DNA from 3 places in the Stenotrophomonas sp. YJH_SMC_17 genome. Region 2 is predicted to be linked to each of the others. Evidence: predicted binding sites of a transcription regulator. Region 2 holds the regulator's gene; each other region holds the start of a gene.

Region 1 (7,779 bases), on a different contig from region 2:
CCGCTCCCAAAAAGCCGCCGGTCAAGAAGGCTACCGCCGCAACCCGCAGCGCCGCCGCCAAGAAGGCGGCGGCTACCCGTGCCCGAAAGGCAGCGACACGCAAGACCGCAGCGAAAAAGGCTGCCCGAACGCGGAGCAGAGATTGATCGTTCCCGAAAACGGGGAGCAACCCGCGCCCGCATCGCAGGCGCGGGACGTGTGGCGCAGCGCCTACTTTCCCTGGATCGGTCCCAACGGCCGTACGACAGCGGCGACAGCGCGACTCACCTGTTCTGCCATCCAGAGCCACTCGTGGCTCAGGCACACCGATGAAGGCAGTGAGTGCACGTCGCGCAGTTTGTCGTAAACGGCTACATCCCGTGCAGAGCAATCCGGAAGTCATCTGGCACTGCTGATCGCCTTCAGAGCCTCTTCGCTAGGCTCCCTCAAGGACAGATCATCGACTTCCCCCCCCCCCACCTGTAGCTTCGCTCGGTGGTAGCGGCTACGTTGATTGACCCACTGACAGGGATGGTTGAGATGAAGAATGTGAACCGAGTTCTGGCGACCAGCGCGCTGATGCTTGTACTGGCGGCATGCAGCAGTTCCCAGACCGCCAACAAGGGCAATTTCGGCAAGGCTATTCAGAAATATCTTGATACCAAGAACGGGCTCTGCGCTGCTTTGCCCGCTCGGGAACTCCCCTTCAAACTGGCCAACGATGGCAGCTTGGGAGAGCGCGCGCGCCTGCAGGCCAACGCCTTGGTCGAGGCCGGGTTGCTGAACCGCCAAGCATCTGAAATGAAATCGATGTTTGGCACATCGACCGTACCGGCTGGCGAGTACGCGCTTACATCCAAAGGAAAGAAGTTCCTCGTAGAAGGCGGCGCAGAAACATTTGCAGGTCAAGCAGCGTTCTGCACCGGCAAGTTCAGGGTGACAGAGGTGCACACCTTTACCGAGCCCAGCGAGATGATGGGCGTGAAATTGTCTCAGGTGAACTTCCGCTACAAGGTCGAAGATGCGGACAGCTGGGCCAGATCGAAAGATGTCCAGGCCAGCTACCGTAACCTCGCGGATCAAGCCAAGGACGAAATCGATGGCAAAGCAACGCTCGTGCTGACCAACGACGGCTGGATGCACGAGCGCTTGTTCAAGCGCTGAGGTCTTTTCAGTCGGCACGGCACTTCGCCGTGCCGACGCGGTAACGATCAGGCCGCGCGCGCCACCACGGCGCGGGCCGCACCGTCCTGCTCGATCTGGAATACCGCCACCGATGTGCTCAGTGCATGCGCCTGCTCCTCCAGCGCGCGACTGGCCGCGGTCGCTTCTTCCACCAGCGCAGCGTTCTGCTGGGTCACCTGATCCATCTGCACCACCACCTGGTTGACCTGTTCGATGCCGGCCGCCTGTTCCTTGCTGGCCGCGGCGATGTCGCTCATCAACTGGGTCGTACGCGAACTCGCTTGGGCCACGCGCGCGATCGCGGCTTCGGATTCAACCGTCACTGCCAGGCCACTCTTCACCTTGGCAGCGGCGTCTTCGATCAGCTCCTTGATCTCCTTGGCGGCGACACCGGCACGCTGCGCGAGCGTGCGCACTTCGCTGGCGACCACGGCGAAACCACGGCCCTGCTCGCCTGCACGGGCGGCTTCCACGGCAGCGTTCAGCGCCAGGATGTTGGTCTGGAACGCGATGCCGTCGATCAACGTGGAGATCTCCGAGATACGAGCCGAGGACTGATCGATCTCACCCATCACCGACGCCATCTGTGCCATCGCCTGCTCGGTCTCGCGCACGGCGGCACCGGCGGCATGCGCTTCGCTGTCGGCCTGTCGCGCCAGCTCGGCGTTCTGGCGCACGGTCGAGGTCAGTTCCTCCATCGAGGCTGCGGCCTCTTCCAGGTTGGCGGCCTGCTGCTCGGTGCGGCGCGACAGGTCGTTGTTGCCGGCAGCCAGTTCCTGCGCTGCGTTGTTGATGCTGTCGGCGGCCACCTGGATGCCCCGCACGATGCCGGTCAGCTGCGCAGTGGTGGTGTTGGCGTCGTCACGCATGCGGGCGAACACACCGTCGTACTCGCCGTCCATGCGTGCGGTCAGGTCGCCGTGCGAAATCGCGCGTAGCACGTCGGAGACATCGGCGATGCTGGCCTGCGAACTGGCCATCATGCCGTTGAGGTGTTCGACCATCGCCTTGAACTGGAACTGGAACGCAGCGGCATCGCCACGCATGCTGAAATCACCGGCGCGCGCGGCGCGGGCCAGTTCATCGATCTGCGCATTGATCATCATCAGGCTCTGCTTCACCGAGGCCAGGGTGCGGGTCAGCGTACCCTTCTCGCCCGGGTAGTCCGGCAGGTCGCGGCTGAGGTCGCCGATGGCGTAACGCTGCATCACTTCGGCCATCAGCAGTTCCACCTGCACGTGCGATTCCACCAGGCTGTTGGTGGCCTGAACCATGCGGCCGAAGTCGCCCGGGAACGCGCTGGCGTCCATGCGATAGCGGATCGCGCCGGCCTCGTGCTGTTCGGCCATCTGCAACTGCGCGCCGATCGCTGCCTGCACGCTCTGCCGCACGCTGGCCATCGCCTCGCCCAGCTGGGTCAGTTCATCGCGCCCACCGAGGCGGAATTCCTGGTCCAGCTGGCCCCTGGACAGGCGCTCGGCCAGGTTCACCGCGCGCGCGAGCGGGCCGGTCAGGCTGCGGCCGATCATCACCGAGGCACCGATGCCGACCAGCAAGGCCACGCCGCCCAGCACCAGCAGCTGCAGCAGGCTGCGCTCTCCGAGGCGGATCGCTTCGGCTGCGGCGGTGCGGCTTTCCTTCTCTTCGAAGTCCACGCCGTCCGACAGCGCCTTGTTCCAGCCATTGGCGGCTTCCTGCACCGGGCCCAGGGTCAGCGCCACGGCGCCCGGATAGTCACCCTGCTCCATCAGTTCGCTGGTCTGCTTGTTGAGCGGGCGCGCGACGGCACGCTTGGCGGCAATGGTTTCCGCGATGGCCTTGCCCTGGGCGTCGCTGGGCAGCGCCTGGTAGGCGGTCCAGCTGGCCTCGTAGCGCTTGACCAGATCGGCGATGCGCTGCTCGTCGTGTCCGCGGTCTTCGCCCTGGCGGATCAGCATCTCGCGGCGCACCACCATCATCTGGTTGTTGGCATCGAGCATCTGCGACAGCAGCCGTACCTTGGCCACGCTGACGTCGACCACCTGCTGCATCGCGCGCTTCTGCACGACACTGGCGGTGGCGCCAGTGGCCACCACGGCGGTGACCAGCAGCAGCAACAGGCCAAAGCCCAGCCCAAGACGCCAGGCAACCCTGACATTCCTCAAGTAGTTCATGGGTACATCCAAAACGGGGGGATGTGGCCGTATCGGCCGTGCCACCGGCAATCTTGACTGGCAACATGCACGGGCGTCGGTAGCCGTTCACCTTGGTGAGACCATGCACGGTGCTTCTGCGACAAGGGCCCGGGCCACGCCAGGGCCGCCCTGCTCATGCCGGCATCAGGTTGCTTTCACGGAGGCTGCGCAGCCTCTGCGGGCAGGGTGGAGCGGCCATCTGCCGGAGATCTTCATGCCCGTACACCGCCCCGCCCTGCTCGCCCTGTCCTTGCTGGTGTCCCCCGCCTTCGCGCAGGTGCCGCCGCCAGCCCAGCTGCCGGAGCCCATTGCCGAGAAGGCCGGCCCCGATACGGCGGCGCGCTCGCCGCTGCACGCCCAGGTGCTTCTGGACCGGGCCAATTTCTCCCCGGGCGAGATCGACGGTGAAGTCGGCAGCAACCAGCGACGCGCCGTGGCCGGGTTCCAGGCCGCTCACGGCCTGACGGTGAGCGGAGAGCTGGACGACAGCACCTGGAAGGCGCTGCAGGCCGATGCGACCACACCGCTCGCCAGTTACACGTTGACCGCCGAGGACGTGGCCGGGCCGTTCGTCGCCCTACCGAAGACACCCGCCGCGCAGGCAAAGCTGAGGGCACTGGGCTACAGCAGCGTCGAGGAATCACTGGGCGAGCGTTTCCATGCTTCGCCAACATTGCTGAAGGCGCTCAACCCCGGCGTCGATCTGGCCAAGGCCGGCAACCGCATCCAGGTACCCAACATCGCACCGGCTGCATTGCCGAAGGCGGCGAAGATCGTGGTCGACAAGTCCGATTCCACCCTGCAGTTGCTGGATGCGCAGGGCAAGGTGATCGCACAGGTGCCAGTGTCGTCCGGCAGCCAACACGATCCGCTGCCAATCGGTGAATGGAAAATTCTTGGCGTGTATCGTGACCCGCCGTTCCACTACAACCCCAAGCTGTTCTGGGATGCGCGCAAGGGCGACAAGAAGGCTACGCTGCCTCCGGGTCCGAACAACCCGGTGGGGAGGGTCTGGATTGATCTGTCCAAGCCCCACTATGGCCTGCATGGAACGCCGGTGCCCGGCCATGTCGGCAAGACCGAATCGCATGGCTGCGTGCGCATGACCAACTGGGATGCGCTGCGCGTGGCCGATGCGGTGGATACCTCCGTCCCCGTGGTGATGCAGGAGTAAGCCGATGCGTCTTTCGCAGCTGATCGTGCTGGGCGTGCTGCTGGGTGTGGGACTGGGCTGGTGGCTGCGCCGCGATGCCGCCGAACCCACGGCGGCGTCCTCGCCAGCAATGACCCCCACCGTGTCGGCAACGCCGACGGCGGAACCGACCACACCGAGCGCGCCGCTGCCGGCCAGCCTGGACGCAGCACAGGGCGGTCTGCTGCTGCCGGTGCAGGGCGTACTACCCTCGCAGTTGCGCGACACCTTCACCGACGCCCGCAGCGAAGGACGCGTGCACGATGCCATCGACATCATGGCCGATGCCGGGACGCCCGTGCTGGCGGTGGCCGACGGCACGGTGGAGAAGCTGTTCGACAGCAAGCGCGGTGGGCTGACGATCTACCAGTTCGAGCCCAGCGGACGCTGGTGCTACTACTACGCGCATCTGCAGCGCTATGCCGATGGCCTGGCCGAAAAGCAGGTGATCAGGCGCGGCGAGGTGATCGGTTATGTAGGCAGCACCGGCAATGCCAGTGCGGACGCGCCGCACCTGCACTTCGAGGTGCACGTGCTGGGGCCTGAAAAACAGTGGTGGAAGGGGGAATCGATCAATCCCTATCCATTGCTGCGGGCGGCCGAACGCTGACGCGTCAGCCCTCGCTTTGCTCAGAGGCCAGAGGCAACACGCACCGCTTCGCAGGCTGTGATCAGGTCTTCCACCAGGCGCCCGCTGACATCGAGTTCGCCCTCGTACTCGGCGATGTTGCGCTGCTGGTGGCACTTGTCGAGTACGCGCCACACCTCCGGACCAACGCCGAGCGTGTGCTGGAGCGACTGGAACACGATGTAGCGGTTGCTGGGCCGGAATCCCTTCGCGCGAAGCGCGGCCAGGCTCAAGGCGTGCGCGGCGTTGTAGGCAAGGTCGAAGCGGCTTTCCAGCGACAACGTGGCATTGCGTGCGTCACGCAGCCGCGCAAGGCCCGAGCGCTGCAGCCCTTCAATCTCCCGCGGATCGGGCGGTTCGGCGGTAAGCGGTTTACCCGCCCCGACCAGATTCTGCAATGGCGAGGTCATCCTTTCCTCCAATCACCCACACCTTGGGTTGTTCGAGAACACGCTGCAGGAAGGCATTGCCCTTGCGCAGGCGATCATTCAATTCGTCGTGCGTGTACAGCGTCGGGTTAACCGGCCGTCCCAGACGTTCCTCCAAAGGATCAAGCACCGCCATCAACTCAGCATAACCCAGCGTATCGGACACGAGCATCAGATCGATATCGCTGTGCGCGCTGTCGGTGCGCTTGGCCACCGAACCGAAGACGAAGGCCAGCGCAATCTGGTCCTGCAGCGGTTGCAACGCCTCGCGCAGCGGCTGCGCGAGGCCGATGGTCTTGTGCACCAGCGCCACCAGTTCGGCATGGATGGGGGAGCCGGCAAATGCCCGATAACGTTTCTGGTTACCGACTTTTCGTTGCTCCACCAGGCCGCTTGCGACCAGCTTGGCCACTTCCCGCTGCACGGCGCCAGAGCCGGCACCGCTGCCACTGATCAGCTCGGAGATGCTGAAATCTCGACGGTCCTGGCCGAACAGCAGCGCCAGCACCCGCTGCTGGGTCTGGGTGAACAGTGCATCGGCCAGGCCGATGGGGCTGGACGAAGATGCAGTGGCGGTAGATATACCCATACTGGGCATTATTGTGCCCATATTGGGTATTCCGCAAGTGCCTTCGCCAGCTACCGGGCGGGGATACGGCGCAGCGCAATGCTGGCCACCTCCAGCCCGACACCGAATATCACAAGCAACATCGCCACCGGCTTCCAGAAGAAGAACGGCCACAGCCAGACGTAGTCGAGGTCGGTCAGCTTCAACAGGTCCAGTGGGGGCTGCAGTTCGATCAAGGCCGCCCTGCCCGCCAGCGCCGGGTCCACCTCCAGCACGGTTACCCGCAGCCATGAGCGTCCGCGTGGCAATGCATCGCCGCGGCCATAACCAAAGTAGGACGTCATGAGACCGCTGGATTCAACCGACGCCAGCCTGCGATCGATGCCCTGCCCGGCCGCGCCCGAACGCTCCCCCGCGCGGAAATCTCCATGATTGGTGGGAGTATCGATGCGCAGCAGCACGTCAGGGTCAGCCTCAGCACCGTCTGCGGCATACCGCAGCCGCAGCCTCAGATGGTCATCGATGAAGCGGTAGACCGTCACCTCGGCCGTCGCGCCCGGGCTCAGCAGCAGCGGCAGGGTCTGGGTGCGCGAGGCCAGCTGGTTGGCGATGGCGCCGAGCGCCAGAACCACGCAGGCGATGCCCCACAGGCTCCACAACACCCACAGGGTGATCCGAACCACGGTCTCGCCTTTCACGCTGACATCCTGGTCATCGCTTTGCTTCCTCGCCGGCCCCGCTGACACAGTAACGAAGAAGCCCCGCTTTCGCGGGGCTTCTTCTTGCAGCGACGCCGGGTGTGGCCCAGCGCTACCGGTCACGCACTCAGGCGAACGGATCTTGCAGGACCATGGTGTGGTCGCGGTCCGGGCCGGTGGAGACGATGCTGATCGGGCAACCGGCCAGCTCTTCCAGCGAGCGCAGGTAGGCACGTGCAGCCGGCGGCAGGTCGTCCCAGTGGGTGATGCCGTGGGTGTTCTCGCTCCAGCCCGGGAACTCCAGGTACACCGGGGTGCACTCTTCCCAGCCCTGCGCGTCCAGCGGCGCGTACTCGGTGCGCTTGCCGTTGTATTCGTAGGCGATGCAGACCTTCAGCTTTTCCATGCCATCGAGCACGTCCAGCTTGGTGATGCACAGGCCGCTGATGCCGTTGATGGCCACGGCGCGCTTCAGTGCGACGATGTCCATCCAGCCGCAACGACGCGGGCGGCCGGTCGAAGCGCCGTACTCGGCACCGCGATCGCGGATGCCCTGGCCGACTTCGTCGTCCAGTTCGGTCGGGAACGGGCCACCACCGACGCGGGTGGCGTAGGCCTTGGCGATGCCCAGCACGTAGTCGATCGAATCGGCGCCGACGCCGGAACCGGCCAGCGCACCACCGACGGTGGTGTTGGAGCTGGTGACGTACGGGTAGGTGCCGTGGTCGATGTCCAGCAGCGCGCCCTGCGCACCTTCGAACAGCACGCGCTTACCCTGCTTGCGCAGGTCGTGCAGGATGCCGGCCACGTCGGACTTCATCGGCTGCACGTACTCGCCGAAGGCCAGCGCTTCGTCGAAGGTCTTCTGGAAGTCGACCGCATCGGTGTTCAGATACTTGGTCAGCACGAAGTTGTGGTAGTCCAGCG
Region 2 (7,779 bases):
GCAGCAGCAGATGGCCAACCGCCGGATGATGGAGGCGGTACCCACCGCCGACGTGGTGGTGGTCAACCCCACCCACTACGCGGTGGCCCTGAAGTACGAAGGCGGCGCCATGAACGCCCCCACCGTGGTCGCGCTGGGCGTGGACGAGACCGCCCTGCGCATCCGTGAAGTGGCCGACGGCAACAAGGTGGCGATTGTCTCCGCCCCGCCTTTGGCACGCGCCTTGTATCGGGAAGGCCAACTCGGAAAGGAAATCCCCGTGAGACTGTATTCGGCCGTTGCCCAGGTCCTGTCCTACGTCTACCAGCTGCGCGCCTGGCGCACTGGCCCGATGCCGGACGCCCCGCACATCCAGGTGGATGAATTCGGCAAGGGAGGCCGCCCGTGAGCGCCCAGCCCTCGACCGGTTTCAACACCCGCCGCGCCCTGGAAATGATCCGCCAGGGCCTTGGCGCACCGCTGATCGTGCTGGCCCTGCTGGCCATGGTCGTGGTGCCGCTGGCCGCGCCGGTGCTCGATGCGCTGTTCACCTTCAACATCGCCATCTCGCTGATGGTGCTGCTGGCGGTGGTCTACGTGAAGCGCCCGCTGGATTTCACCATCTTCCCGATCGTGCTGCTGATCACCACCATGCTGCGGCTGGCGCTGAACGTGGCCTCCACCCGCGTGATCCTGCTGAACGGCCAGAACGGCCACGACGCCGCGGGCAAGGTCATCGCAGCCTTCGGCGAATTCGTGATCGGCGGCAACTACGCGGTCGGCATCGTAGTGTTCGCGATCCTCACCATCATCAACTTCGTGGTGATCACCAAGGGCGCCGGCCGCGTTTCGGAAGTGACCGCGCGCTTCATCCTGGACGCCATGCCCGGCAAGCAGATGGCGATCGACGCCGACCTCAACGCCGGTTTGCTGACGCGTGAAGAAGCCAAGCTGCGCCGTGAAGAAGTCCGCGAGGAAGCCGACTTCTACGGTGCAATGGACGGTGCCAGCAAGTTCATCCGCGGCGACGCCATCGCCGGCATCCTGATCCTGTTCATCAACATGCTCGGCGGCCTGGCCGTGGGCGTGCTGCAGCATGGCATGCCGTTCGGCGATGCCGCTGCCACCTACACCCTGCTCTCCATCGGTGACGGCCTGGTGGCGCAGCTGCCGGCACTGCTGGTGTCCAGCGCGGTGGCGATGCTGGTCACCCGGGCCTCGCGTTCGCAGGACATGGCCCAGGCCATGACCGGCCAGGTGTTCGGCCAGTACCGTGCGCTGGCGATCACCGCCGGCATCATCGGCGTCGTTGGCCTGGTGCCGGGCATGCCCAACGTCGCTTTCCTGACGCTGGCCGCGATCCTCGGCTTCATCGCCTGGAAGGTCTACCGCAAGGGCAAGACCGCCGCCACCGATCCGGCAGCGGGAGGCAATGACGCCGCCGCGCTCAATGCGCTGGGCCGCCCCGCCGCGCCGGCACCGACCGCCGAACTGAGCTGGGACGAGCTGCGCCCGGTCGATCCACTGGGCCTTGAGGTCGGCTACCGGCTGATCCCGCTGGTGGACAGCAACCAGGGCGGTGAACTGATGGCGCGCATCAAGGGCGTGCGCCGCAAGCTGACCCAGGACGTTGGCTTCCTGATTCCCTCGGTACACATCCGCGACAACCTGGAGTTGCCGGCCAATGGTTACCGCGTGCTGGTGCACGGCGTGCCGGTGGCCACCGCCGAAATCCATCCGGATCGCGAGCTGGCGCTGGACCCCGGCAGTGCACTCGGCGCACTGGAAGGCATCGCCGGCAAGGACCCTGCGTTTGGACTGGACGCCACCTGGATCCAGCCGCACCAGCGCGCCCAGGCCGAAACGCTGGGCTACACCGTGGTCGACCCGGCCACCGTGGTCGCCACCCACCTCTCGCACCTGATCCGCGAGCACGCGCCGGAACTGCTCGGACACGAGGAAGTGCAGCACCTGCTGGCCAACCTGGCCAAGAGCGCGCCCAAGCTCGTCGAAGATCTGACGCCGAAGGCGCTGCCGCTGTCGGCGGTGGTGCGCGTGCTGCAGAACCTGCTGGTCGAGCGCATTCCGATCCGCCAGCTGCGCAAGATCGCCGAGGCACTGGTCGAACACGCGCCCAGCAGCCAGGACCCGGCGGTGCTGACCGCCGCCGTGCGCACCGCACTGGGCCGCTTCATCGTGCAGGAGATCGCCGGAATGTCGGCGGAGCTGCCGGTGTTCACCCTCAACCCGCAATTGGAACGTGTCTTGCAGGAGTCCACGCAGGGCAACGGCGCCGCGCTGGAACCCGGACTCGCTGAGCGACTGCACCAGAGCCTGGCCGAATGTGTCAGCAAGCAGGAAGCCCGCAACGAGCCCGCGGTCGTGCTGGTACCTGGCCCGGTGCGCGCCGCGCTGGCCCGCCTGGTCCGCCACAGCGTTCCGTCGCTGTCGGTCCTGGCCTACAGCGAGGTGCCGGAGGACAAGCGCCTGAAGCTGGTCGGAACGATCAGCTGACGCCGCCCTCCGATGCGCCAGAAAACAGACACCACTTTCGAACCAACGCAACAGACAGACACCAAGGGGAACCCGCACCGTGCAGACCACCGACCACCCGAGTTCTCCGACCGCCACCCCGCCGTCTTCGTCCCGTGACCACAGCATGAAAATCAAACGATTCGTCGCCGCCGACATGCGCTCGGCCATGAACCTGGTGCGCAAGGAACATGGTCCTGACGCCGTGATCCTGTCCAACCGCCGGATCGAGGAAGGCATCGAGATCGTCGCCGCCGCCAACTACGACGAGAGCGCCGTGCAGCGTGCGCTGGAAGCCTCGCGCCGTGATGTCGCACCGCCGCCGGCCCCCAAGCCGCGCACCGCCGCCGATGCCGTCATTGCCGCAGTCACCCGCCGTCGCAGCAACACCCCCGCTCCGGAACCGGTTGCCGCGACCACCTCGGCCGTGGCCGCCCTCGCCCGCGCCGCGGTCGGTGCCACCGGCCGCACCCTGGACAGCGCCGACGAGATCGTGCCGACCCGCGGCAGCACCGGCTTCGCCGCGACCCTGGCCCGCGCTGCCGTCAATGAACCGGCGCTGCCCGAACAGATCTTCGCCCCGTTCGCCGAGGCCATCGTTGCACCGGCACCGGCCGCCAGCGCGCCAGCCAACCGTGCCCGCTTCCAGATCGACCCGCCGCACGAGATGCATCACGAAAGCGCGGCCCCCGCCGTGCAGCCGCCGCCGCTGCCGGGCGCGGCTCCAACCGAAGCACAGCCGGAGATCGCCGCCAGCGAACCGGCAGTGGCCGACACCGTCATCGAAACCTCGCCGGAGCCCACCCTCGCCCCGGCCCCGGTGCTGACCGTGGTCGCCCAGGACGACGCCGAGATCCGCCAGCTGCGCCAGGAAGTGGCCGGCATGCGCCAGGTGATCGAGCGCGAGATGAACCGCTTCACCGACGAGCGCCTGCGTGGCTGCCCGGTGCGCGCCACCGCGCTGGACCTGATGGACGAGTACGGTTTCGACGCCGGCCTGGCCCGCGACGTGGCCATGCAGATCCCGCTGGAGACCGAAGCCCACCGTGGCCGTGGCCTGATGCTGGGGCTGATCTCGCGCAAGCTGCCGATCGCCCCGGTCGACCCGCTGGAGGAAGGCGGCGTGATTGCCCTGGTCGGCCCGACCGGCGCCGGCAAGACCACCACCATCGCCAAGCTGGCCTCGCGCTTCGCCGAGAAGCACGCGCCGCGTGACGTGGCCCTGGTGACCACCGACACCACCCGCATCGGCGCCCGCGAACAGCTGTACGGCTACGGCCGCCAGCTCGGCATCGCCGTGCACGAGGCCAACAGCGGCACCGACCTGGACCAGCTGCTGGAACGCCTGAAGGACTACAAGCTGGTGCTGATCGACACCGCCGGGCTGGGCCCGCGCGACCGCGCACTGGCCGCCCAGCTGCAGTGGCTGCGCGCCGCCCGCCAGGTCCGCACCCTGCTGGTGCTGCCGGCCAACACCAGCTTCGGCGACATGGACGAGGTGGTCCGCCGCTTCGGCGCCGCCAACCTGCAGGGCCTGGTACTGAGCAAGCTGGACGAGACCGGCCGCTTCGGCAACGCCCTGTCGGTAGCCGTGGACCATGCCCTGCCGATCACCTGGGTGACCGATGGCCAGGACGTTCCGGACGACCTGCACCGGGCCAGTGCAGCCAATCTTGTACTTCGCCTTGAAGATTTGCGCCGAGCGGCCGATATGCCCTGCAACCCGGAGTTGAACCATGCCGTCGCGTGAGTACGCCAAGCTGACCAAGACCTTCCCGCTGTCGGCCACCCGCAGCGAGCCGCTCGGCCCTGTGCGCACCATCGCCGTGACCGGCGGCAAGGGCGGCGTGGGCAAGACCAATGTCTCGGCCAACCTGGCCGTGGCACTGGCCGGCATGGGCAAGCGCACGCTGCTGCTGGACGCCGACCTTGGCCTGGCCAACATCGACGTGATCCTGGGGCTGAACCCCACCTTCACGCTGGCCGACCTGGTCGCCGGCCGCTGCTCGCTGGACGACGTCATCGTCGAAGGCCCGAATGGCGTGCTGGTGGTCCCGGCCGCGTCCGGCCGCCGGCACATGGCCGAGCTGGCCCCGGCCGAGCATGTCGGCCTGGTCAACGTGTTCTCCGAACTGGAACGCGAGCTGGACATCATGGTGGTCGACACCGCCGCCGGCATCACCGACGGCGTGCTGACCTTCTGCCAGGCCGCGCAGGACACCGTGGTGGTGGTCTGTGACGAACCGGCCTCGATCACCGATGCCTACGCGCTGATCAAGGTGCTGTCACGCGAGCGCGGCGTGGACCGCATCCAGGTGGTGGCCAACATGGTGCGCGATCCCAACGAAGGCCGCGTGCTGTACGAGAAGCTGACCCGCGTCTGCGAGAAGTTCCTTGCCGATGTCTCGCTGAACTACCTGGGCTGCGTGCCGCAGGATGACTGGCTGCGCCTGTCGGTGCAGCGCCAGCAGCCGGTGGTGAAGGCTTATCCGTCCAGCCCGGCCGCGCTGGCGATCACCGAGATTGCCCGCCGCACCGCCCGCTGGCAGGCGCCGACCGAGCCGCGTGGCGGCGTCGAGTTCTTCCTCGAGCGCATCCTCAAGCAGCGCGGGGTGGCCGCATGAAAGGCGCAGCCCAGTACCGGGAGGTCCAGCGCTCGGCAGCCAACGAGGTCATCGCCCAGCACTCGGATCTGGTGCGGCGCATCGCCCACCACCTGGCTGCGCGGTTGCCGGCCAGCGTCGAAGTGGACGACCTGATCCAGGCCGGCATGATGGGCCTGATCGAAGCCTCGCGCAGCTATGACGCCGACCAGGGCGCCTCGTTCGAGACCTATGCCTCGATCCGCATCCGTGGCTCGATGATCGACGAGATCCGCCGCGGCGACTGGGTGCCGCGTTCGGTGCACCGCCGTGCGCGTGACGCCGCCGCCACCATCCGCCGCCTCGAACAGAGCAGCGGCCGTGCCGCCAGCGCCACCGAAGTGGCCGCGGCGATGGAGATGCCGTTGCCAGAGTACCTGCGGTTGATGGAAGACGCCGCACGCGGCCAGGTGCTGAGCCTGGAATCGCGCATCGAGGACCAGGGCGAGCTGGACACCGTCGCCCAGGGCGGCCCGACCCCACAGCAGGTGCTGGAGCGCGGCGAATTCGGCCGCGAGCTGGGCAAGGCCATCGGCCACCTGCCCGAGCGCGAACAGCTGGTGCTCTCGCTGTACTACGAGCAGGAGCTGAACCTGAAGGAGATCGGCGCAGTGCTCGGCGTGAGCGAATCGCGGGTCTGCCAGATCCACGGCCAGGCGGTACTGCGCCTGCGGGGCCGACTGAAGATATTCGAGGCGGTCGACGCCGGCCTTGAAGAATGAACATCCCCGAGGCGGCTGCCCCCGGCCGCCCGGAATGAACAACAAAGGAACTCTGCTTTGAACAAGAACATGCGCATCCTGATCGTCGACGACTTTTCGACCATGCGTCGCATCGTCAAGAACCTGCTGGGCGATCTGGGCTTCACCAACACCGCCGAAGCCGAGGACGGGCATGCCGCGCTGTCGTTGCTGCAGAGCCAGCCGTTCGATTTCGTGGTCACCGACTGGAACATGCCGGTGATGACCGGCATCGAGCTGCTGAAGGCGATCCGCGCCGACGCCAAGCTGAAAACGCTGCCTGTGCTGATGGTCACCGCCGAAGCCAAGCGCGAGCAGATCATCGAAGCGGCACAGAGCGGCGTCAACGGCTACATCATCAAGCCGTTCACCGCGCAGACGCTGGAAGAGAAGCTGGGCAAGATCTTCGAACGCCTGGCGGCCAGCGCCTGATGGATACCACGGTCGACAGGAACGCCCTCGCCCTGCGCCTGCAGGAAGCCCTGGACGCGCTGGAGTCCGGTGACGAAGCCGCTTGGCGGCAACGCATCGACGGACTGGTCGCGCTGCGCACGCAGCCGATGATGAGCGGCCTTTCGCGGCTGGCCCGCGAGCTGGGTCAGGCGCTGGGTGAACTGCCGACCGTGCCGAGCGAAGCCGGTGAACTGGACGACGCCTGCGCACGCCTGGACCACGTGGTGGCGATGACCGAACAGGCCACCCACCGCACCCTGGACCTGGCCGAGGAATGCCGCAGCCTGACCGAACAGCTGCGCGCCGAAGGCCTGCAGCCCGGCCAGGACGCGCAGCTCGAGCGCATCCGCCACAACCTCACCGAAATCGCCCTGACCCAGAGCTACCAGGACCTGACCGGACAGATCATCCGGCGCGTGGTCGGCATCGTGCGCCGCGTACACGAAGGTTTCGGCGCACTCGGCCTGCCGCCGGAACAGCATCGCACCGACCCGGAACTGGCCGGGCCGGCACTGAAGGGACTGGACCGCCACGCGGTCTCGCAGAACGACGCCGACGACCTGTTGTCGGATCTGGGGCTGTAACCATGAGCGCGGTATCCGACGACATCACTGCCGATTTCATCATCGAGGCACAGGAAATCCTGGACCGCCTGGGCGAACAGCTGGTGTCGCTGGAGCAGGCGCCGCAGGACAGCGAGCAGCTCAACGCGGTGTTCCGCGGCTACCACACGCTCAAGGGCGGCGCCGGCTTCCTCGGCGTCACCGCCATGGTCGAGCTGTGCCACGCCGCCGAAGAAGCACTGGGGATCGCGCGCGCCGGGCAGGCCGTGCTGCAGGCCCATCACTTCGACGCCGCCCAGCAATCGCTGGACTACCTGCAGTCAATGCTCGACGCGGTGTCGTCGGGCACCGAACCGGGCTACGCCCCGCCGGAGCTGATCGCCCAGTTCGACATGCACGGTGGCGGTACCGCGGCCCCGAGCGCCGCCGCACCGGCTGCCGCTGGCGGCGACCTGATCACCGAAGACGAATTCGAGGCCCTGCTCGACCAGCTGCACGGCGGCAACCCGCCGACTGCGGTCGCACCGGCGAAGAAGGCGGACGATGGATTGATCAGCGAAGACGAGTTCGAAGCCCTGCTCGACCAGCTGCATGGTGGCGCCGCGCCCGGCAGCAAGCCGGTCGCTGCCCCGCCGGCGCCTCGCCCAGCGGCCGCCGCTCCGGCAGCCAAGCCCGCCGCCAAACCGCTGGCCGAAGCCGAGCACACCGTGCGCGTGGATACCAAGCGCCTGGATGCGATCGTCAACCTGATCGGCGAACTGGTGCTGTCACGCAACCGCCTGAAGACCCTGCGCGCACGCCTGCGCGATGAGGAGCTGGACCGCGCTGTATCGACGCTGGACATTGCCACTGCCCGCCTGCAGTCGGCGG
Region 3 (7,779 bases), on a different contig from region 2:
GCGACCGCCGCCAGGCCAAGCGCGAGCAGGCACGCCAGGCCGCGCAGCAGCTGCAGACGGAACTGCCGGATGACGCCCACGGCTTCGCCGAGCTGGTCGAGCGTGCGCAGAACGAGCTGCAGGACCGCCAGCGTGCATCTTCGGCGCTGGACGACGCGATCAGCGATCGCCTGGGTGGCAAGCGCGATGACGAGCGCCGCTTCGGTGAAGTCCGTGCGGAACTCGAAGCGATGCAGCGCACGCCGTCCAACATCCCGGCGCCGATGCAGAAGCTGCGCGCGCGCCTGGCTGAGGAAACCGGTATCGCCGAGGCGGCGCTGCCGTTCGTCGGCGAGCTGATCCAGGTCCGCTCGGAAGAGCAGGGCTGGCAGGGGGCCATCGAGCGCGTGCTGGGCGGTTTCGCGCTGTCGCTGCTGGTCGATGACAAGCATTACAACGACGTGGCCGAGTGGGTGAACCGTACCCACCTGGGCATGCGCTTCACCTATTACCGCGTGCGCCGCAACGACGATGCGTTCGCCCGCGAGCCGTCGGCGAAGTCGCTGCTGCACAAGCTGGAACTGCGCGAGCATGTGTTCGAAAGCTGGCTGCGGCGCGAACTCGGCAAGCGCTTCGACTACGAATGCGTCGATGCCAAGCAGCTGCGCAACGTCGACCGCGGTATCACCCGCGAAGGCCAGGTCAAGCACCCGGGCGACCGTTTCGAGAAGGACGACCGCAGCGCTGTTGGCGATCGCCGTCGCTGGATCCTCGGCTTCAACAACCACGACAAGGTGGGCGCTTTCGAGCGCGAAGCGCAGGAACTGGCCAAGCGCATCGCCAGCTGCGAGACCGACATCGCGCGCCTGCGCGGCCAGCGTGACCGCGACAACGAACGCCGCCTGGCCTGCCACGAGCTGGTCAGCATCAGCTGGAACGAGATCGACATCGCCGCGCCGCAGCAGCGCCTGAGCGATATCGAAGCGACTCTGCGCGATCTGCGCGAAGGCAACGCCGACCTGGCCAAGCTGGCCAAGCAGATCGACGCGGTGCGCGCCGACATCGAACAGTCGCGCCGCACCTATGAAGACGTCCGCGTCGAGCGTGGCCAGCTGGTCAAGGAACGTGATCGCCTCGACCGCGCACGCCAGCAGAGCCGTGCGCTGGTGCTGCCGAGCCTGGCCCAGAAGCAGGAAGCCGGCCTTGCCGAGCGCCTGCAGGAACAGGGCCCGCTCAGCCTGGAAACGCTGGAAGCGCACATGCGCCAAGTCAGCAACGCGCTGAACGAGCAGCTGTCCTCCTCGCAGCAGGACCTCAACCGCATCGAGAACCAGCTGATCGGCTGCTTCCGCCGCTTCATCCAGCAGTGGCCGGAGGAATCGGGCGACTTCACCGTGTCGGTGGCGTCGGCCGAGGACTTCCTCGCCCGCCTCGAACGCCTGGAGCGCGATGGCCTGCCGCAGCACGAAGAGCGCTTCTTCGACCTGCTGCAGAACCAGAGCAAGAACAACCTGCTGGCGCTGCAGCGCCATAGTGCCGAAGCCCGCAAGTCGATCGGCCAGCGCCTGGACGAAGTGAACGCCAGCCTGGAACAGGTGCCGTTCAACCGTGGCACGTTGCTGACCATCGAACTGAGCGACCGCCGTCTGCCGGAAGTGGGCGAGTTCCACCTGCAGCTGCGCGAGGTGCTGTCGCAGCAGCAGACCGAGCAGCGCGAGCTGGCCGAGTCGCAGTTCACCGTACTGCGCCAGCTGGTCAACCGCCTCGGCTCGCAGGAAGGCGAGGACAAGCGCTGGCGTGAGCTGGTGCTGGACGTGCGCATGCACGTGGAGTTCATCGGCGTCGAGCTGGATGCGGAAACGCGCCAGCAGGTCGAGATCTACCGCAGCGGCGCCGGCAAGTCCGGCGGCCAGCGCCAGAAGCTGGCCACCACCTGCCTCGCCGCCGCGCTGCGCTACCAGTTGGGTGGTGCCGACAGCCAGCTGCCCAGCTATGCCGCCGTCGTGCTCGACGAAGCCTTCGACAAGGCCGACAACGAGTTCACTGCGCTGGCAATGAACATCTTCGACAACTTCGGCTTCCAGATGGTCGTCGCCACACCGCTGAAGTCGGTGATGACGCTGGAACCGTTCATCGGTGGTGCTTGCTTCGTCGAAATCAGCGGCCGCCACGATTCGGGCGTCCTGCTCATCGAGTACGACGAAGAAGGCAAGCGCCTGAAGCTGCCCGAGCGCAGCCGGCAGCAGGCCAACGAACCGGAAGAAGCCGAGGCCTGACTGCCTCGGCCGGCACTCTCCTGTAGAGCCGAGCCATGCTCGGCTGCTCTGCGCGACCGGCAACAGCGGGCCAACCAAGGTTGGCACCTACCAGATCATGTTGCGCCCTTATGCCCCGCGGAACGTATCCCACGCCATCCGTGCGATCAGCACCACCACCAGCCCCACGAACAGCTTGCGGATGAACGGCGTGCCGCCCTTCAGCGCCAGGCGCGTGCCCACCACCGAACCGATGATGTTGGCTGCTGCCATCGGCAGCGCGAACAGCCACAGGATGTTGCCGGTCGGCACGAAGAACGAGATCGCTGCAACATTCGTCGCCAGGTTCACCACCTTCGATGCCGCTGAAGCGCGCAGGAAATCCAGACCGAAGAAGCGCACGAACAGGAAGATCAGGAAGCTGCCGGTGCCCGGCCCGAAGAAGCCGTCGTAGAAGCCGATCGCCGCACCGATCGCCAGCGCGATCGCCAGCTCGCGCCGGCCGATCTCCTGTGGCCGGTGCAGCGCGCCGAAATCCTTCTTCCACAGGGTGTAGGCCAGCATCGCGACCAGCAGGACCAGCACCAGCGGCCGCACCGCATCCTTCGGCAGCAGGCTCACCGCGGTGGCGCCGGCGAAGGAGAAGATGAAGGCCGTGCCGGCCGCGAACAATACCGGCTTCCACGGGAAGCGCACATTGCGCGCATATCGCCAGGCGGCAGCGCCGGTGCCGAACATCGAGCTGAACTTGTTGGTACCGAACAGCATCGCAGGCGTCTGCTGCGGCAGCACCGTGAACAGACCGGGTAGCTGCACCAGCCCACCGCCACCGACGGCGGCATCGACCAGGCCGGCGATGAAGGCGATCACCACCAGCCACCACAACTCAGGGGGAACCAGTTCCAGCACGGCGATCAATCAAAGTGGGGGCGCGACAGCATACGCCTGTCCTGCATCGGCTGACCCACGCCCCGCGTGGATCAATCCGCACAAGCCGGCGACAATGCGCGCATGAGCCGAAACCCTGCCGATCCCTGTCCCTGCGGCCTGCCCGCCGAATACGCCGCCTGCTGTGGTCGTTTCCATGCCGGCGAAGCCGCCCCAGATGCCGAACGCCTGATGCGCTCGCGCTACAGCGCATACGTGCGGGGCCTGGCCGACTACCTGCGCCAGAGCTGGCACCCGGAGACCCGTCCTGCCGAGCTGTCACTCGACGATGCGCCGGGCCAGCGTACGCACTGGCTGGGCCTGACCGTGCACGAACACACGGTCACCGGTGCCGACAGCGCCGAAGTGCGTTTCACCGCACGCTACCGGGTGGGCGGCGGCAGTGCGGTGAAGATGACCGAGCACAGCCGCTTCCTGCGCATCGACGGCCGTTGGTACTACCTCGACGCGGTCTGAGCCTCAGCCGCCGCGCACCGCCAGCACGCGCTGGCCGCCGTGCGCGCGGACCTGGTTGCGGCCCTCGTCCTTGGCCACGTACAGCGCCTGGTCGGCGGCCTTGATCACCGCCACCGGGCGGGGGTCCACGCGGCTGTCGGCCAGCCCGATGCTGACCGTCACCTGCACTACCTGGCCGCTGCCGCCGCGCCCGCGCTGCTGGCGACCGGTCTCGTCGTCGCGGCTGCGCGTACCGCGGTCGCGCAACTGCATGCGGGTGTCCTCGATGCTCTGGCGCAGCGCTTCCACCGCGTCCACGCAGGCCGCCGCCGGCCGGTCGAGGAAAACCACCGCGAACTCCTCGCCGCCGTAGCGGAACGCGCGGCCTCCGTCGCCAACCCGCGCGAGCCGCGAGGCCACCAGTCGCAGTACATCGTCGCCGGTATCGTGGCCGTGGGTGTCGTTGAACGATTTGAAGTGGTCCACATCCACCATCGCGATGCTGTAGGTGCCCCGCGCCCGCTGCAGGGTCTCGTTGAACGCGCGCCGTCCCGGCAGGCCGGTCAGTTCATCGCGGAACGCCATGTGGAATGACTCCTGCAGCATCGCGCCCAGCATCAGCAGCAGCGCGGCACTGCTCAGCGCCGGCAGCAGCACCGGCTGCAGGAACACCCGCGGCAGCATCCACCACAGGCACAGCAGCGCCAGCAGCATCGCCGTGTGCAGCGGGCGAGGGCGCTGCCAGGCCAGCCAGCCCAGGGCCGTGGTGGCGGTCAGGAACAGCAGGGCCGGCAGCTGTGCCAGCGCATTCCAGTCGCTCGGAATCCAGGCGAAGTGCCGGTTCGACAGCAGGTCATGCATGCCCTGCGGCTGCTGCGCGGCCAGCAGGGCGAAGATCGCCAGCAGGGTGCCGCTACCGATCCCGCGCAGCAGCAGGTCCTGGCGCCGCCGGCCACGCTCGGGCCACAGCGCATGCAAGGTAAACAGCAGCGGCAGCCAGGCGGATACCGCATGGAAGCGCAGCGGCGTCAGCGGGCTGATGTAGCCCAGCCGCAGGTAGTGGGCGAGGCCGGGGTGCAGCACCGTGAACACGGCCGCCACCAGCAACAGCATGCACAAGGTGCGCACCTGGTTGTACATCAGCGCCAGCCCCGCACCCAGGCAGGCCAGCAACCAAGGCAGCACGCGCTGGCCGGCTCGGCCGACATCCTCGTCGCCCAGGGTAGCCCACAGCACCAGTGCGACCAGCAGGGCGGGCAGCACGAACAGGTAATGCGCAGGCTGGCGGAGCGGATGATCGGACAAGCGGTAATTCCAGCGCGGTCACTACACGGTCGCAGCACTGCCGTTAGCGGCGTTGGCGCAGGGTTCTTGAATGGGCGCGATGTGAATGCGCTGCCGCCATGCGATGACATCGCGCTCACCCGCGGCAGACGAAGCTGGTGCCCATGGACAGCGCAACCCTCGCCGTCGCTGCCCCGCAGCGTGAACTCGCCAGCCACTTCGCCCATGTGCGTGGACGCAGCCAGCAACTGGCGGCACCGCTCAGCGCCGAAGACGCGATGCTGCAGAGCATGGACGATGCCAGCCCGGCCAAATGGCACCTGGCCCACACCACCTGGTTCTTCGAGCGCTTCGTGCTGGCCAGCGTACGCGGCCACCAGCCGTGGGATCCGGCCTGGGACTTTCTCTTCAACAGTTACTACAAGAGCCTCGGCCCGGCCCATGCCCGCCCACGCCGTGGCCTGCTGTCGCGGCCCTCGCTGCAGCAGGTGCGCGACTATCGCCGGCACGTCGATGAGCAGCTGCTGGCGCGCCTGGCCGACGGCGATCTCGGTGAAGAGGCGCTGCAGCACCTGCAGCTGGGCCTGCAGCACGAACAGCAGCACCAGGAACTGCTGCTGACCGACATCAAGCACGCCCTGTGGTGCAACCCGCTGCAGCCGCCCTATCGCGAAGACCTCGCGGCGGTCACCAGCGTGCACAGCGCACAGGGATGGGTTGCGCGGGAAGAACGCATCGTCAGCGTCGGTGCAGCGCGTTGGCCGCAGCACGCGCCCTTCGCCTACGACAACGAATCACCACCGCACCGCGTGCTGCTGCCTGCACACGCCATCGCCGAGCGCCCGCTCAGCAACGGCGAGTACCGTGCCTTCGTCGATGCCGGCGGCTACCGTGATCCGCGCTGGTGGCTCAGCGAAGGCTGGGCCCTGTGCGAGGCTGAAGGCTGGCAGCACCCACTGTACTGGCACGACGACCTGCAGCACGAGTACACCCTCGGCGGCTGGCGCGCGCTCGATCCACATGCGCCGGTCTGCCACCTCAGCTATTACGAAGCCGACGCCTGCGCGCGTTGGCATGAGGCACGGCTGCCGACCGAATTCGAATGGGAGGCGGCCGCCGCCACGCAGCCGCCCAGCGGGCACTTCGCCGATGACGACGGGCTGCATCCGCATGCAGGGCAGGGCACGGGCCTGCGCCAGCTGTTCGGCGATGTCTGGGAATGGACCTCCAGCGCCTATGGCGCTTACCCCGGCTTCCAGCCCTTCGGCGGCAACCTGGGCGAGTACAACGGCAAATTCATGTGTGGCCAGTGGGTGTTGCGCGGCGGCAGCTGCGCCACCCCGCGTGGCCACGTCCGCAGCAGTTACCGCAACTTCTTTAATCCACCGGCGCGCTGGCAGTTCTCCGGCGTGCGCCTGGCGAGGGATCTTCCATGAGTACCGTGCAGGACGCGCTGCAGGCGCTGACCGACCTCACTCCCGGCCGCCAGCAGATCATGGCCGACGCCGTGGCCGGCCTTTCGTGCGCCACACGCCAGCTGCCGTCCAAGTATTTCTACGACGCGCGCGGGTCGCGCCTGTTCGAGCAGATCACCCACACCCGCGAGTACTACCCCACGCGCACCGAGCTGGCCCTGCTCGACCAGGTGCTGCCGGAGATCGCCAGCGCCGTCGGCGCCCATGCCCACGTGGTCGAACTGGGCAGTGGCAGTGGTCGCAAGACCGCCCTGCTGCTGGCTGCCCTGCACGATCCGGTGGCCTACACCCCCATCGAAATCTCGCGCGCCGCGCTGCTGTCCAGCATCGACCACCTGGCCCCGGCGCTGCCGCAGGTGGAGATGCTGCCGGTCTGCGCCGACTTCACCCGCCCGGTGCAGGTCCCCGAACCGGAACGCCAGGCCGCGCGGCGCCTGTTGTTCTTCCCCGGTTCCACGCTGGGCAACTTCGCCGGCGAAGAGGCCATCGCCCTGCTGCGCGCGATGCGCCAGACCATGGGCGATGACGGCCTGGCGCTGGTCGGCATCGACCTGCACAAGGACCCGGCGCTGATCGAGGCCGCCTACAACGATGCCGATGGCATCACCGCAGCGTTCACCCTCAATCTGCTGGCCCGCCTCAACCGCGAGGTCGGCAGTGATTTTGATCTTGATGGCTTCCGCCACCAGGCCCGCTACAGCACCGCGCGCCTGCGCATCGAAACCGACCTGGTCAGCCAGCGCGAACAGGACGTGCACCTGGACGGTCAGACCTTCCACTTCCAGGCCGGCGAACCGATCCGGGTCGAGTACAGCCACAAGTACACCGATGACAGCTTCAACCACTTGGTGCAGCAGGCCGGGCTGGAAACCATCGCCCACTGGAATGCGTCCGATCCGGCGTACGGCCTGCGCCTGCTGCGCGCCTCGGCTCCGCATCGGTAGCGCCGGGCCGTGGCTGGCGGATGCCAGGCCGTCTGCCCGCGCTAACATGGCCCCAGCACCGGCAACACAGAGGACGCCATGCCCTTGATGACCACGCTCGGCCTGGCCGCCGCGCTGGCCGCGCCGTTGACGGCGCAACCGACACCTGCCGCTGATCCGGCCTTTGCCCGCTGCATGACGCAGCTGCAGGCAACGGCCGCCAGGCAGGGCATTGCCGCGGATCGCTTCGCTGCCATCAGCGCCGGCCTGCAGCCCGACCCCAGCGTGCTGCCGCTGCTGGATGCGCAGCCGGAATTCACCACGCCGATCTGGGATTACCTGGCCGCGCTGGTTGATCGCCCGCGGGTGGACGATGGCCGCGCCATGCTGCAGCAGCATCGCGATCTGTTGCAGCGGGTATCGGCGCAGTATGGCGTCGATCCGGCAACGATCGTCGCCGTATGGGGTGTGGAAAGCGAT

What was found. Region 2 encodes FliA, which starts transcription of late flagellar genes. Its sites were predicted from a motif close to TAAAGTTTNNCNNNCNNNGGCCGATAA; they were not measured.
Region 1: AC5P8Z_RS06400 (methyl-accepting chemotaxis protein) is a predicted target of FliA. The motif match lies at 3,347-3,373, and genes of this name have one in related genera.
Region 3: AC5P8Z_RS15560 (GGDEF domain-containing protein) is a predicted target of FliA. The motif match lies at 4,966-4,992, and genes of this name have one in related genera.

What each region holds. Positions count from the first base shown of each region.
Region 1 covers NZ_JCAFUU010000002.1:287,081-294,859, reverse strand. Annotated here, with positions in the region: gene AC5P8Z_RS06410 (histone H1-like repetitive region-containing protein) at 1-146, shown strand, start outside; gene AC5P8Z_RS06405 (hypothetical protein) at 520-1,143, shown strand; gene AC5P8Z_RS06400 (methyl-accepting chemotaxis protein) at 1,191-3,317, opposite strand; gene AC5P8Z_RS06395 (L,D-transpeptidase family protein) at 3,553-4,512, shown strand; gene AC5P8Z_RS06390 (M23 family metallopeptidase) at 4,517-5,140, shown strand; gene AC5P8Z_RS06385 (hypothetical protein) at 5,161-5,568, opposite strand; gene AC5P8Z_RS06380 (transcriptional regulator) at 5,531-6,175, opposite strand; gene AC5P8Z_RS06375 (hypothetical protein) at 6,226-6,852, opposite strand; gene AC5P8Z_RS06370 (adenylosuccinate synthase) at 6,980-7,779, opposite strand, start outside.
Region 2 covers NZ_JCAFUU010000012.1:9,363-17,141, reverse strand. Annotated here, with positions in the region: gene flhB (flagellar biosynthesis protein FlhB) at 1-388, shown strand, start outside; gene flhA (flagellar biosynthesis protein FlhA) at 433-2,493, shown strand; gene flhF (flagellar biosynthesis GTPase FlhF) at 2,639-4,261, shown strand; gene AC5P8Z_RS19390 (MinD/ParA family ATP-binding protein) at 4,248-5,135, shown strand; gene AC5P8Z_RS19385 (RNA polymerase sigma factor FliA) at 5,132-5,875, shown strand; gene cheY (chemotaxis response regulator CheY) at 5,933-6,325, shown strand; gene AC5P8Z_RS19375 (protein phosphatase CheZ) at 6,325-6,930, shown strand; gene AC5P8Z_RS19370 (chemotaxis protein CheA) at 6,933-7,779, shown strand, end outside.
Region 3 covers NZ_JCAFUU010000005.1:255,229-263,007, forward strand. Annotated here, with positions in the region: gene AC5P8Z_RS15545 (ATP-binding protein) at 1-2,255, shown strand, start outside; gene AC5P8Z_RS15550 (sulfite exporter TauE/SafE family protein) at 2,364-3,143, opposite strand; gene AC5P8Z_RS15555 (YchJ family protein) at 3,246-3,638, shown strand; gene AC5P8Z_RS15560 (GGDEF domain-containing protein) at 3,642-4,922, opposite strand; gene egtB (ergothioneine biosynthesis protein EgtB) at 5,066-6,337, shown strand; gene egtD (L-histidine N(alpha)-methyltransferase) at 6,334-7,320, shown strand; gene AC5P8Z_RS15575 (lytic murein transglycosylase) at 7,408-7,779, shown strand, end outside.